One region of the Kitasatospora sp. NPDC018058 genome, then DNA from elsewhere that is predicted to be linked to it. Evidence: riboswitches for the same ligand, from Rfam matches in the RefSeq annotation. Region 1 holds a riboswitch; each other region holds the start of a gene.

What was found. Region 1 has a riboswitch for cyclic di-AMP ahead of ACH4E7_RS26440 (peptidoglycan DD-metalloendopeptidase family protein). Riboswitches for the same ligand answer to the same signal wherever they lie in the genome.
Region 2: it holds a riboswitch for cyclic di-AMP, as region 1 does, so the genes downstream of both, ACH4E7_RS10195 (LysM peptidoglycan-binding domain-containing protein) here and ACH4E7_RS26440 (peptidoglycan DD-metalloendopeptidase family protein) in region 1, are expected to answer to the same signal.
Region 3: it holds a riboswitch for cyclic di-AMP, as region 1 does, so the genes downstream of both, ACH4E7_RS07990 (NlpC/P60 family protein) here and ACH4E7_RS26440 (peptidoglycan DD-metalloendopeptidase family protein) in region 1, are expected to answer to the same signal.

The regions. Positions count from the first base shown of each region.
Region 1 covers NZ_JBIRFA010000019.1:117,620-121,889, reverse strand. The annotation lists gene purB (adenylosuccinate lyase) at 1-353, shown strand, start outside; gene ACH4E7_RS26445 (MFS transporter) at 379-1,914, opposite strand; cyclic di-AMP (ydaO/yuaA leader) riboswitch at 2,227-2,405, shown strand; gene ACH4E7_RS26440 (peptidoglycan DD-metalloendopeptidase family protein) at 2,408-3,394, shown strand; partial or broken gene ACH4E7_RS26435 (hypothetical protein) at 3,850-4,270, shown strand, end outside.
Region 2 covers NZ_JBIRFA010000006.1:36,416-40,685, forward strand. The annotation lists gene ACH4E7_RS10180 (discoidin domain-containing protein) at 1-116, shown strand, start outside; partial or broken gene ACH4E7_RS10185 (ABC transporter ATP-binding protein) at 312-539, opposite strand; gene ACH4E7_RS10190 (hypothetical protein) at 1,023-1,328, shown strand; cyclic di-AMP (ydaO/yuaA leader) riboswitch at 1,643-1,798, shown strand; gene ACH4E7_RS10195 (LysM peptidoglycan-binding domain-containing protein) at 1,806-2,507, shown strand; gene ACH4E7_RS10200 (sarcosine oxidase subunit gamma) at 2,817-3,458, opposite strand; gene ACH4E7_RS10205 (sarcosine oxidase subunit alpha family protein) at 3,448-4,270, opposite strand, start outside.
Region 3 covers NZ_JBIRFA010000004.1:262,957-267,226, forward strand. The annotation lists gene ACH4E7_RS07985 (NlpC/P60 family protein) at 90-1,127, shown strand; cyclic di-AMP (ydaO/yuaA leader) riboswitch at 1,465-1,618, shown strand; gene ACH4E7_RS07990 (NlpC/P60 family protein) at 1,629-2,762, shown strand; gene ACH4E7_RS07995 (NlpC/P60 family protein) at 2,989-4,035, shown strand; gene ACH4E7_RS08000 (hypothetical protein) at 4,041-4,270, shown strand, end outside.

The DNA.
Region 1 (4,270 bases):
TGATCGAGGCCGAGCTGGACCGCTACCTGCCGTTCCTGGCCACCACCAAGGTGCTGATGGGCGCGGTGCGCGCGGGCGTCGGCCGGGAGACCGGGCACGAGGTCATCAAGGAGCACGCCGTCGCCTCCGCGCTGGCGATGCGCGCGGGCGCCCGCGAGAACGAGCTGCTGGACCGGCTGGCCGCCGACGAGCGGATCCCGCTGGACCGGGCCGCGCTGGACGCGCTGCTGGCCGACAGGCTGTCGTTCACCGGTGCGGCCGGGGCGCAGGTCGCCGAGGTGGTCCGCCAGGTGGAGACCGTCGCGGCGGCCTACCCGGAGGCGGCCAAGTACGCGCCGGCCGACATCCTCTAGGAGAGCGGCATTCCCTGACGATCGGTCAACTCTCCGAGGGCCCTGCCGCCGTTCCGGTGGCGGGGCCCTCGTGCGTCCGGGCGTGTCCGGGGTCGAGCGGCGGGGTGGTGGTGGCGCAGGGCCAGTCGCAGTTCGGCTCGGCCACCGGGTGCTCCTCGGGGGCGAGCACATTGCCCCGGACGGTGGCGAAGGCGATCAGCCCGCCGGCGGCCAGCAGACCCGCGCAGATCAGCATCGCGGTGTGGAAGGCGGAGTCCACCGAGGACGGCACCCGGTAGGCGTCGCCGCTCAGCCCGGCCAGCGCCGGGAGGGCGGCCACCGCGAGCAGGCCGGCCGCGCGGGCGGCGGCGTTGTTGACGCCGCTGGCGATGCCCGCGTGCCGTACCTCGACGGCGGCCAGAACCGTCGCGGTCAGCGGCGCGACCAGCAGGGTCATCCCGCTGCCCATCACGGCGACGGCGGGCAGCACGTCCGCCCCGTAGGAGGAGCCGGGGCCGATGCGCAGCATCAGCAGCACCCCGGTGGCGCACAGCAGCGGGCCGACCGTGAGCGGGATACGGGGGCCGATCCGCTTGCCGAGGCGCCCGGCGCGCGCCGAGAACGTCAGCATCAGCACGGTGATCGGCACCAGGGCGAAGCCCGAGGCCAGCGGGGAGAAGCCGGAGACGATCTGCAGCTGCACCACCAGCAGGAAGAACACCCCGCTGAAGGCCGCGTAGACGCAGAGGGTGACCAGGTTCACGGCGGTGAACAGCCGGGAGGAGAACAGCCCGAGCGGCAGCATCGGTTCGGGCGTGCGGCGCTCGACGGCGACGAAGGCGGCGCCGAGCAGCAGGCCGATCGCGCCGGTGAGCCAGACGGCGGGGGACAGACCCTCCCCGGCGGCGGTGAGCGCGTAGGTGATCGCGCCGAGGGTGAGCGCGGCGAGCAGTGCGCCGGGCACGTCGAAGCGGCCGGAGGCGGACTCGTCGCGGCTCTCCGGGACGTACCGGGAGGTCACGGCGACCACGGCGGCGGCCAGCGGCAGGTTCAGCAGGAAGATCCAGCGCCAGCCGGGGCCGTCCACCAGCCAGCCGCCGAGGAACGGGCCGACGGCGGCGGAGACCCCGCCGAGGCCGGACCACAGGCCCACCGCCGCCGAGCGGTCGTCAGGATGGAAGACCGCCTGGAGCATGGCGAGCGAGCCGGGGGTGAGCAGTGCCCCGCCGATGCCCTGGACGGCGCGGGCCACGATCAGCACTTCGATGTTCGGGGCGGCGGCGCAGGCCGCGGAGGCGGCGGCGAACCAGACCACGCCGATCAGGAAGACCCGGCGCCTTCCGTACCGGTCGCCGAGCGCGCCACCGAGCAGGATCAGGCCCGCCAGGGTGAGCAGATAGGCGTTCAGCGTCCATTGCAGGGACGCCAGGGAGGCGCCGAGGTCGGCGCCGATCCGGGGCAGGGCGACGTTCACCACGGTGCCGTCGAGCATCGCCATGCTGGAGCCGAGCACGGTTGCCAGGAGTACCCAGCGACCCTGCGCGGTGCCCAGGCGCAAGGTGCCGGCTGTTGAGGTGGCCACGGCCCGATCCTGCTCCCGGCGGGGCGTACGTGACAAGGGTCACCGCGTGGCGCGTCCGTGGCGAGCGGTGCGTGAGCGCACGGTCGCGCTGGGGCGTGGAGATCGGCACAGGGTCGTGGATCAGTGGCGCTCGGTGAATGGATTGTGTACGCACCGTGCGGCGGGTCATGCGGAGGGTCACCACCCTCCGGGGGGATGTCGCCGGTTCAAGAGATCGACATTGCTTCACCCGAACGGATGGGTTTTAGTTCAGCGACCGCCCGGCCAGCCCGGGTGGATCCACCGGGTGGAACGCCGAGTCCTGCCGCTGCCCGATGGTTCGAACTGAGCTCTGTACGGCAGGAGCGGGGGACCCACAGGTAAGTCGCCGGTCCGGAGTTCGCGCTTCTCAGCGCGAACGTCCAGGACCGGCTTGGGGTGAAGCCGCGCATGCGGCCGGGCAACTCCAGCCCGAACCCGACAGCTCACCTCGCAGGCGTCGGAGAGGAAATCCATGCCTGCTCAGGCCCGTCGTATCGCCCTGCCCCGCGCCGCCCGCTTCGGCATCGGCATCGCCGTCACCGGTGCCTCCTTCGCCCTGCCGCTCGTGACCGCGATGGGCGCCCAGGCGCACACCGCCCCGGGTGCGCCGGCCGCCTCGGTCGCGCAGCACACCGCCGCCGCGGAGGCCAAGCCGGCCGTTCCGGCCGCCGCGTTCGATAGCTACCGGGTCGTCAGCGGCGACACCCTGACCACGATCGCCGACGCCAAGCAGGTCGAGGGCGGCTGGCACGCGCTGTACGAGCGGAACCGCTCGGTGGTCGGCGCCAACCCGGACCTGATCTTCCCGGGCCAGCAGCTCTCGCTCGCGGCGGACGCCGCCAAGCCGGCAGCTCCGGCCGCCCCGGCCAAGCCGGCCGCCCCGGTCACCCAGAGCGCCGCCGCGGCCGCGGACACCCAGCTGCAGGTCAAGACCGAGGCCGCCAAGCCGGGCGCCCAGCTCCAGACCCAGGTGCAGAGCGCCGCCCCGGCCAAGCCGGCCGCCCCGGCCCCGGTCGCCCCGGCCAAGCCGGCCGCCCCGGTCGCCGCCACCTCCGGCTACGTCGCCCCGCTGGCCAACCCGGTGCTGGGCGAGGCGTACGGCGTGGCCGGCTCGATGTGGGCCTCCGGCCACCACACCGGCCAGGACTTCGTCGCCTCCACCGGCACCCCGCTGCGCGCGGTCGCCAACGGTGTCGTGGTGAAGGCCGGCAACGGCGGCGCCTACGGCAACGAGGTCGAGATCAAGCTCGCCGACGGCAAGTACGCGCAGTACGCGCACCTGTCGGTGATCGGCGTGAAGGTCGGTCAGACCGTCACCGTCGGCCAGCGGCTCGGCCTCTCCGGCGCCACCGGCAACGTGACCGGCCCGCACCTGCACTTCGAGATCCGTACCGGTCCGGAGTACGGCTCGGACATCAACCCGGTCGCCTACCTGCGGGCGCACGGCGTCGCGCTCTGACCCTGCGCTGACCGCGGGTTTCAGGAACCACCGCTGTTGCGGGGCGAATCGACCGCCCGGGATGGTCATGTCGGGTGACCGCTCGACCGGGTGATCGCCGCATCAGTGGACATGGGCGCGGGACACGCCCAAGGCCGGCCCGGCTTCGCGAGGATTCCTCGCGAAGCCGGGCCGGCCGCTGCCGTTTCCGGCTCCGGGCGTGTTCGAGCGGTCGAACCTGGCGTCAACTCCTGCTGCCTTTGGCGAGATTCGTCGTCTTTCGGGTGCGGCCCCGGTCGCGCGATGCTGTCGGGCAGTCACCGCCCAGCCCTTCTCCGGCGGGCGGACGGGTGTGGGCGGACGGGTGTGGGCGGACGAGGAGGCCGGATGGCGGTCGGGAGCGGGGATGCGGTCGGGGAGCGGGCCGGGTCGACCGGCTGAAGGCGGGCTCGGTGGGCCTGACGGGCGTGGTGTTCATGGCGATCGCCACCGCCGCACCGATCACCGCGATGACCGGGAACCTGCCGATCGTGATCGGGCAGGGCAACGGGGTCGGCGCGCCCGCCGCGTACATCGTGGCGACCGTGGTGCTCACGGTGTTCTCGGTCGGGTACGTGGCGATGGCCCGGCACATCACGGCGGCCGGGGCGTTCTACGGGTACGTCTCGCACGGGCTGGGCAGGGTCGCCGGGATGGCCTCCGGGCTGCTCGCGGTCATGGCGTACATCGTCTTCGAGGCCTCGACGCGATCGGGCGGGAGGGCTTCCTGCACCCGGCGCTCGGCCGCACCCACCCGCGGCACGGCTCGCCGTACGTCGCCTCGGTGGTGCAGTCGGTGATCGCGGCCGGGCTGGTGCTGGCGTTCCTGGCGGCGGGGATGGACCCGTACGTTCATCT
Region 2 (4,270 bases), on a different contig from region 1:
GCATCGACACCGCACGGTTCGGCGGCGTCCCGGCCCGCTACGTCCGCGTGCACGGGGTGCAGCGCGGCACCCAGTGGGGTTACTCGCTGTACGAGGTCGGCGTCTACAGCAGCTAGGACTCTTCCGGTCGGCCACGCGGGGTCGATCCTCCGGACTCCGCGCCGCACCCGGCGGGGGACAGGCCGTGGTCACCACGACCGGGTGGCACCGGGGCCGCAGGCGGCCCCGGTGCGGAAAGGCCGGGAACAAGGGGGAACGGGGGTGCCTCGACCTTGGGAGCGGGCGTCGGGGACCGGACCGGGCAACGGCACTCAGGCCTGCGTGACCAGCTCCAGGTACGAGTCGTGCCACAGGTCCTCGTCCCCGTCCGGCAGCAGCAGGATGCGGTCGGGCCGGAGCGCCTCGATGGCGCCGGGGTCGTGGGTGACCATCACGATCGCGCCCGGGTAGGTGCCGACCGCCGCCAGGACCTCCGCCCGGGAGACCGGGTCCAGGTTGTTGGTCGGCTCGTCCAGGAGGAGCACGTTGGCGCCGGAGTGGGGTGGGGGCAACACTCTGCCAACCGCGATCGGGTACGTCGACCTCTACCTGCGCAAATCGCGTGTGGTACGTCATGAGGATCCCCGAGAGCCGACCTCCATCGAGCGGCTGGCTCCCGCCTGATGAGTTCATCGCCACCCTCCCTCGGGCGACCGCGTACGCCTCGCTGTACCGGAGACGCTGGCCGAGATGTGTCGGCCGGCCGCCGCGCCGGACGGCGACTGGTCGGCCGGCTACGGCCTGGGCCGGCAGCTCCAGCAGGTGGTCAGCCGGCTGCGGGTCGGCCACGGCGGCTCGATGCCCGGCTTCCTCGCCTCGCTCTTGTTCAGGGAGCAGGACGATGTGGCGGTCGTCATGCTCGTACACCACGGCCAGCCCCAACCTCGGCCAGGTGGCCCGCGACCTGATCGCGATCACCGCCGGGCGCGAGCCGCGGATCCCCGAGCCCGGGCGGCCCTTCACCGACGTCGACCCTGGAGCTGTTGGCGCTGACCGGCCCCTGGTGCTGTGGCACCAGCGCGGTCGCGCTGCACCTGCGAGCCGGCCGTGTGCTGGAGCTCACAGCGCTGGGCGGCGCGGCCCGCACCTCACGGTTCCGGCCCGGGCCGGACGGGACCTGGACCGGGCTGGACGGCTACTGCGCGGGCGAGCCGCTGCGCGTGGTGCACCGGGCCGACAGCACGGTCGACCACCTGGACCAGGCCGGCTTCGTCCACACCCGCACCCCGTACGATCCGGCAGCCGAGGTGCCGGGAGGCGTCGATGCGCAGGGTTGGCAGGCAGGCTGACCTCCGGTCAGGTCGGCGCGCCCCAGGGCGGGCGCGCCGGCCCGAACCCGCGACCCGCACGGCGCGCCATCGGGCGGTGGCCGCCGCGCTGGGCCCGGCGGCCCGTACTGACACGGACTCATAGGGCCGTTGTCGAATCGTTATCAAGCGCTATTGTGGATCATTCGGACAATCCGGCCGGGCCGTGACCCAGCTCACGAGGCCTTGTGCTAATGGCTCCGTGCCGTTTACGGTCCTTCTCGTTCGTCTCCGTACGAAACGAACCCCGCTCTCCGGAACGCCGAATCCTGCCGCCGGATCGGGCGGGCACGTGCATCCATGAAGCACCGCGGCAGGGGCGGGGGACCCACAGGTAAGTCGCCTCATCCGGACTGGTTCCGGCGGGGCTAGGGGTGAAGCCGCGTCTCTGCGCGGCCGGGCAACTCCAGCCCGAACCCGACAGCTCACCTCGCAGGCGTGTGAGAGGAATCGCACTTCATGCTGCCCGTCAACGCTCGCCCCAGCCTGTTCGCTGTCGGTTCCGTCAAGCGCATCGTCGCGGCCGCCGTGGTCGTCGGCGTCGGCGTCGGCATCCCGGTGGTCGCCGCCACCGCCGCGAACGCCGCCCCCGTCAAGCCCGCCCCGGCGCACTCGGCCCCGGCCGCCGCCCCGCAGGCGCCCGCTGTCTACACCGTCCAGAGCGGTGACTCCCTCACCAAGATCGCCACCACGCACAACGTGCAGGGCGGCTGGCAGAGGCTCTACGAGCTCAACAAGTCCGTGCTGACCAAAGGCCCGGGCAAGATCTACCCGGGCCAGCACCTGACCCTGGGCGGGGCCGCCCCGGCTCCGGCCAAGCCGGCCGCCGCCAGCCCGTTGGCCGCCACCCCGGCCGCCCCGGTCGCCAACACCCCGGCCGCGCTGCAGGCGCTTGCGGCCTCGATCGTCCCGGCGAACCAGCTGGCCTCGTTCGACCAGATCATCAGCCACGAGAGCGGCTGGAACATCCACGCCACCAACCCGAGCTCGGGTGCCTACGGCCTGCCGCAGGCGCTGCCCGGCAACAAGATGGCCTCGGCCGGTTCCGACTGGCAGAACAACCCCGCCACCCAGCTCAAGTGGGCCCTGCAGTACATGAACACCGTCTACGGCAGCCCGAACGCCGCCTGGGCGTTCTGGCAGGTGCACAGCGCGTACTGATCGGACCTCTCCCGATCAGTACGGCCTGATCGGGCCTGATCGGCCTGTTCGAACCGATGGGTCCGAGCGAGTACCGCCTGTCGGCCGGATGTCCGGCGGCTGACGGGTGCCAAGCGGCCACCTGACCGGCCCGGTTCACGTAGCGATGCGTGAGCCGGGCCGTCGGCGTGCCCGGGGTCCGGACGGGACCGCGGTGCGGGCAGTCCGCCGCGGCGTAGCGCACCGGCTACTCGGCGTACACGGCGAGGTCCTCGTCCCACCTCGAACACCGTTGGAACGGCCGTTGTGATCTCAGTGAATCCCGCACCGTCAGGGGAGGGCGGGGAGTGGCGAGTGTCGGTACTCCTCCATCGCGTCGAGCAACCAGTCCGCGAGGTACTGGGCGAACGACCCGCGGACCAGGAGCCGGTACGACGGCGCCTCGTCGAGCTGGTGGAGCACCACGTTGACCTTGGACACCGTCGTCTGGGCGCAGCGGCCCGGCGCGAAGGCGCGCGGGTGCAGATCGAGTGAGCAGCCCTTCTCCAGCACCTGGCGTGCGGCCGGGCCGGTCAGTTCGAGCGTCGTGCGGTTGGCGGAGACGTCCACGACCGATCCGGGCTCGTCTGCCAGCGCCGCGCGCAGAACCCGCTCGGTGGTCGGCCCCGAGCCGTCGGGGCCGACGACGAGCCACTCGTCCGGGCCCAGCCACAGCACCTGGAGGTCGCCTGCTCGGACGGCGGTGTCGGCCTGGGCCGGCAGAGCCGCGCCGAGCGCCTTGCCGACCCGCGCCGCGGCCGCGCCGGCCGGGTCGAGCCGGAGGTTGAGCTGGGCATGGAACGGGACCTCGCGCAGCCGGACACCTCGTTCGCTGGTGACAGCAGGGCCGAGATGGGGGTACCCACGGCCGGAGGCTGGGGGAGTGTCGGTGAGATGTCCGAGCGGACTCTGCCGCAGCCGGTCAACCGTCACGGCGGGCTCCCTTCGGGTCGTAGAGGACGGGGTCGGCGACGGTCGCGGCGACCGTGCGGCCGTCTGCGAGCGGTGCGAGGACGGTCTCGCCGATCCTGTCCCGGCCGCCTCGGACGAGGGCGAGAGCGAAGGTCCGGCCGAGCGCGGCGCTGCGGTAGCTGGAGGTCACGTGGCCGAGCGAGGGCACCGGGCCGGCCGTGGTGTCGACGCCCTCGGCCACCAGCTGGGAGCCCTCCGGCAGCAACTCGGCGCGGTCGACCGGCAGCAGCGCGACCAGGTGCTTCCGGTCGGCCCGCGCGGTGTCCGCCCGCCGGAAGGACCGCTTGCCGACGAAGTGCTTGTGGCGGGAGACGATCCACTCCATGCCGAGGTCCTGCGGGGTGACCGTGCCGTCCGTGTCCTGGCCGACGATGGGGTATCCCTTCTCCGCGCGTAGCACGTGCATGGTCTCGGTGCCGTAGGGGGTGATTCCGGCCGGGCCGCCCGCCGCGATCACGGCCTCCCACGCGGCGAGGCCGAACCAGCTCGCGACGTTGATCTCGTACGCCAGCTCGCCGGAGAAGGAGATGCGGCAGATCCGGGCCGGGATGCCGTTGGCCAGTCCGGCCTGACTGACCGTCATGAACGGGAATGCCTCGTTGGAGACGTCCAGATCGGGCGCGAGGGCGGTAAGGACCTCACGGGACCGGGGGCCGACGACGGCGACGGTGGACCACTGCTCGGTCACCGAGGTGCAGCGCACGCGCAGCTCGGGCCACTCGGTCTGCAGCCACTCCTCGAGCCAGTCGAACACGGCCGCCGCGTTGCCCGTG
Region 3 (4,270 bases), on a different contig from region 1:
GGGTAGATCTTCACTAGGGTCTGGCGTCAAACCTATTTTCCGGAATCTCACCCGAACAGGTGAGTCCGTTGGAAGAAGGAGCCGGTCCCTTGGCCTCCCACCGCCGTCCCAAGCAGCCGAGCCGCGCGCGGGTCTCCGTGCTCACCGCTGCCGCTGCGACCGCGGTCGCCCTTTCCGCCCAGGTGGCCGCGCACGCCGCGCCGCAGCCGAGCAAGGCTGACGTCAAGGCTCAGATCGACCAGCTCCAGGAGGAGCAGGAGCAGGCGGCGGAGAAGTACAACGGTGCCAAGGAGCGCGCCGACCAGCTCCGCAAGCAGGCCGACCAGCTGCAGGACCAGGTCGCCCGCAGTCAGGACCAGATGAGCCAGCTGCAGACCGGCCTGGCCCAGGTGGCGGGCGAGCAGTACCGCACCGGCGGCGTCGACCCGTCCGTCCAGCTGATGCTCTCCTCCGACCCGTCCGGCTACCTGGAGAAGGCCTCCAGCGTCCAGCAGGCCAGCGCCAGCCAGACCGAGGCGCTCAAGGGCCTGCTCGACCAGCAGCGCCGGCTGGACCAGGAGAAGGCCGAGGCCGCCGCCGTGCTGGCCTCGCTGGACTCCACCACCAAGGACCTGAACCAGGCCAAGGCGGACGTCAACGCGAAGCTGAAGACCGCCCAGGACCTGCTGAACTCGCTCAGCGCCGCGGACCGCGCCGCGCTGAAGGCCCAGCAGCAGCAGGACGACCGCGCCTCGCGCGGCAGCGCCCGGGTCGACCTCAGCAGCCTGCCGCCGGCCAGCGGCTACGCGGCCGTGGCCGTCGCCAAGGCGATGAGCAAGCAGGGCTCGCCGTACGTCTGGGGCTCCACCGGGCCGAACACCTTCGACTGCTCGGGTCTGATGGTCTGGTCGTACTCCCAGGCCGGCGTCTCGCTGCCGCGGACCTCGCAGGAGCAGGGCGACGTCGGCACCCGGGTGCCCTCGCTGGACCAGGCTCAGCCGGGCGACCTGGTCATCTACGGCAGCGACCGGCACCACGTCGGGATGTACATCGGCAACGGCATGGTGGTCCACGCGCCGCACACCGGGGACGTGGTGAAGGTGATGAAGGCCGACGCGATGCCGATCAACACGATTCGCCGGGTCTGACGACCCGACACGCCCGAGGGGCCGACTCCGGCCCTGTGATCCGCGCCACCCTCCTATCGGGGGTGGCGCTTCGGGTTTGCGGGTGCAGTGTCCGACTGGTGAGAACCGATCAGCTTTGTGTGCAGCAGTGATCACCATCAGTCATTTTCACAAAAGAACATGGGTAATCTTCCGTCTTTTTTCTGACAAGGATTTGAACGGATCACGGTTCAGTTACTAGGGTCGTGCCCCGAACCACCGCAGTGTCGATCACCCAGCCGGGGTGGCGGCGGTGGTTTCCGTCGAGTTCGCGAAACAGCGGGGCAGGTCGAAGCGACTGTCCGACAGGGGAGCCCAGTGGTCGGGGGCGCTGCGGAGCGGAGCCGGGGAACCACGTTCCTCCGGGGTGAATCGGCGCCAGGTCGGCCGGTGGAACGGCCGTGAGGCGTCGTAGGGCATGCTTCCGGCCCGAACCCGTCAGCTCACCCGGTAGGCGGCCGTAGGAAGAAGGAGTCCGCCTTCGTGGCGTCCCATCGTCGTCCCAAGCCCGCCAGCCGCGCCCGTGTCTCGATCCTGACCGGTGTCGCCGCGGCAGCCGTCGCCCTCTCCGCGCAGTCCGGCGCGCACGCCGACCCGCAGCCGACCAAGGAGCAGGTCAAGGAGCAGGTCGACCAGCTCAACGAGCAGGCCGAGCAGGCGACCGAGAAGTACAACGCCGCCCAGGAGAAGCAGCAGGCGCTGGAGAAGCAGGTCTCCGGCCTGCAGGACCAGGTGGCCCGGCAGCAGTCCCAGGTGACCGACCTGCAGGGCGGGCTCGCCGAGATCGCCGGGGAGCAGTACCGCAACGGCGGCATATCCCCGACCGTCCAGCTGATGCTCTCGTCCAAGCCGGACAACTTCCTCAACCAGGCCGGTGCGCTGAACCAGGCCGGTGACACCCAGAAGAACCAGCTGAAGCAGCTCCAGGAGCAGCAGCGCAAGCTCGACCAGGACCGCACCGAGGCCCAGGGCAAGCTCGCCGAACTGGAGTCCACCACCCAGCAGCTGAAGGCCTCCAAGGAGGAGGTCCAGAACAAGCTGAAGGCCGCCCAGGACCTGCTCAACACCCTGACCGAGCAGGAGCGCCAGGCGATCCGCCAGGCCGAGGAGAAGGCCGCCGCCGACGCCAAGGCCCAGGCCGACGCCGCCGCGAAGGCCGCCCAGCAGCAGGCCGCCTCCGACCGCGCCTCGCGCGACAGCGGCCGCACCGACATCGGCTCGGGCTCCTCGTCCTCGCCGGTCGTCAAGCCGGCCGCGCCCGGCAGCTCGCACGGTGCCGCCGCACTGGCCGCCGCCGCCGGCAAGGTCGGCAGCCCGTACGTCTGGGGCGCCACCGGCCCCAGCTCCTTCGACTGCTCCGGCCTGATGGTCTGGGCGTTCAACCAGGTCGGCGTGTCGCTGCCGCGCACCTCGCAGGAGCAGGCCGGCGCCGGCACCCGGATCGGCTCGGACATCTCCCAGGCCCAGCCCGGCGACCTGCTGATCTTCTACAGCGACGCCCACCACGTCGGCATCTACGCGGGCAACGGCCAGGTGCTGCACGCGCCCAAGCCGGGTGCGTCGGTCCGCTACGAGGCGGTCTCCAACATGCCGCTGTCCTCCATCGTGCGGGTCTGATTCCCGCCCAGGCCGTTCCGGGCCCGGTCCTCCGTCACGGAGGGCCGGGCCTGCGGCTTTTCCGGCGGCTCGGGCGAATGTCCGATTAGTGGTCAAATATTCGGGTCGGGAGGGGTTTGGACTCGCTTGCCCGGACTCGCTAACGTCTGCCACCGGACTCCCGCTCGACGGCCGCCCGCTGGGGCGCGGCCGCGGGCCGCGCCGCAGGATTGGAGCCGCTGCCGCCATGCCCGTGCATCGCCGTTCCCGACTGCTCGCCCGTGCGCTGGTACTGACCGCAGCCGCCACCACGGCCCTGGGCGTGGCGACCTGCGGCAGTGCCCAAGCCGCTCCGGGTGGGCCGGACACCCCCGACCGCAAGGACGTCAAGGCACAGGTCGAGCAGCTGTACGACGAGGCTGAGCAGGCGTCCGAGAGGTACAACGCCGCGCAGGAGGCGCAGAAGCGGCTCCAGGGCGAGACCACCACCCTGCAGGGCGAGGTGGCCGCCGCCCAGGACCAGCTCAACCAGTTGCGGGGGGACCTCGCGACCGTGGCGGGGTCCGAGTACCGCGGCGGCGGGATGACCCAGACCGCCCAGCTGATGCTCTCCAGCGACCCCGAGTCCTACCTCGCCCGGGCCCGCACCTTCGGCCAGGCCGCCGAGCGGCAGCAGGAGACCCTGCGCGAGCTGGTCGGCCGTCAGCGCCGGCTCGACCAGCGCCGCACCGAGACCGCGGGCAAGCTCGCCGAGCTGGACCAGGCCCGGCGCTCGCTGGCCGAGAACAAGCAGCAGATCCGGCAGCGGCTGGCCACGGCACAGAAGCTGCTCGACAGCCTGGGCGCGGCCGAGCGGGCCCGGATGGCCGTCCAGGACGCCAAGGACGCCGAACAGCGTGCCACCCGCGGCACCGACCGGCTGGACCTCGGCACCACCCCGCCCGCCTCCGAGCGCGGGGCGGCCGCGCTGGCCGCCGCGGTCCGGATGATCGGCTCGCCGTACGTCTACGGATCAGCCGGGCCCCGCGCCTTCGACTGCTCCGGTCTGATGTACTACAGCTGGCGGCAGGCCGGAGTGACCCTGCCGCGCACCTCGCAGGCCCAGGCGTACGCCGGGCAGCGGGTCAGCCTCTCCGAAGCGCGGCCGGGAGACCTGGTGATCTTCTACCGGGACATGCACCACGTCGGGATGTACGCCGGCGGCGGGGTGATGGTGCACGCCCCCTACCCGGGCGCCAAGGTGCGGTACGAGAGCGTCAACGCGATGCCGGTGTCAGGGGTGGTCCGGCTCTGAGCGCGATGCCCTCCGGCCCGGCCGAGCCCCACCTGATAGACCCGGCCGGCTGCGTGCTGTCCCGGCGCGGTGCGCTGCTGCTGGCGGCCGGCGGGCTGGCCCAGCTGTCGCTGCCCCCGGCCGCCCCGCCGGCACCCGCCGGGCGGGCGGCGGACCAGCGCGCCGAGGTGACGCAGCTGCTGGCGGCGCGGGCGCGCTCACTGCCCGCGTGGTCCGGGCTCACGGGGGCCGAGGC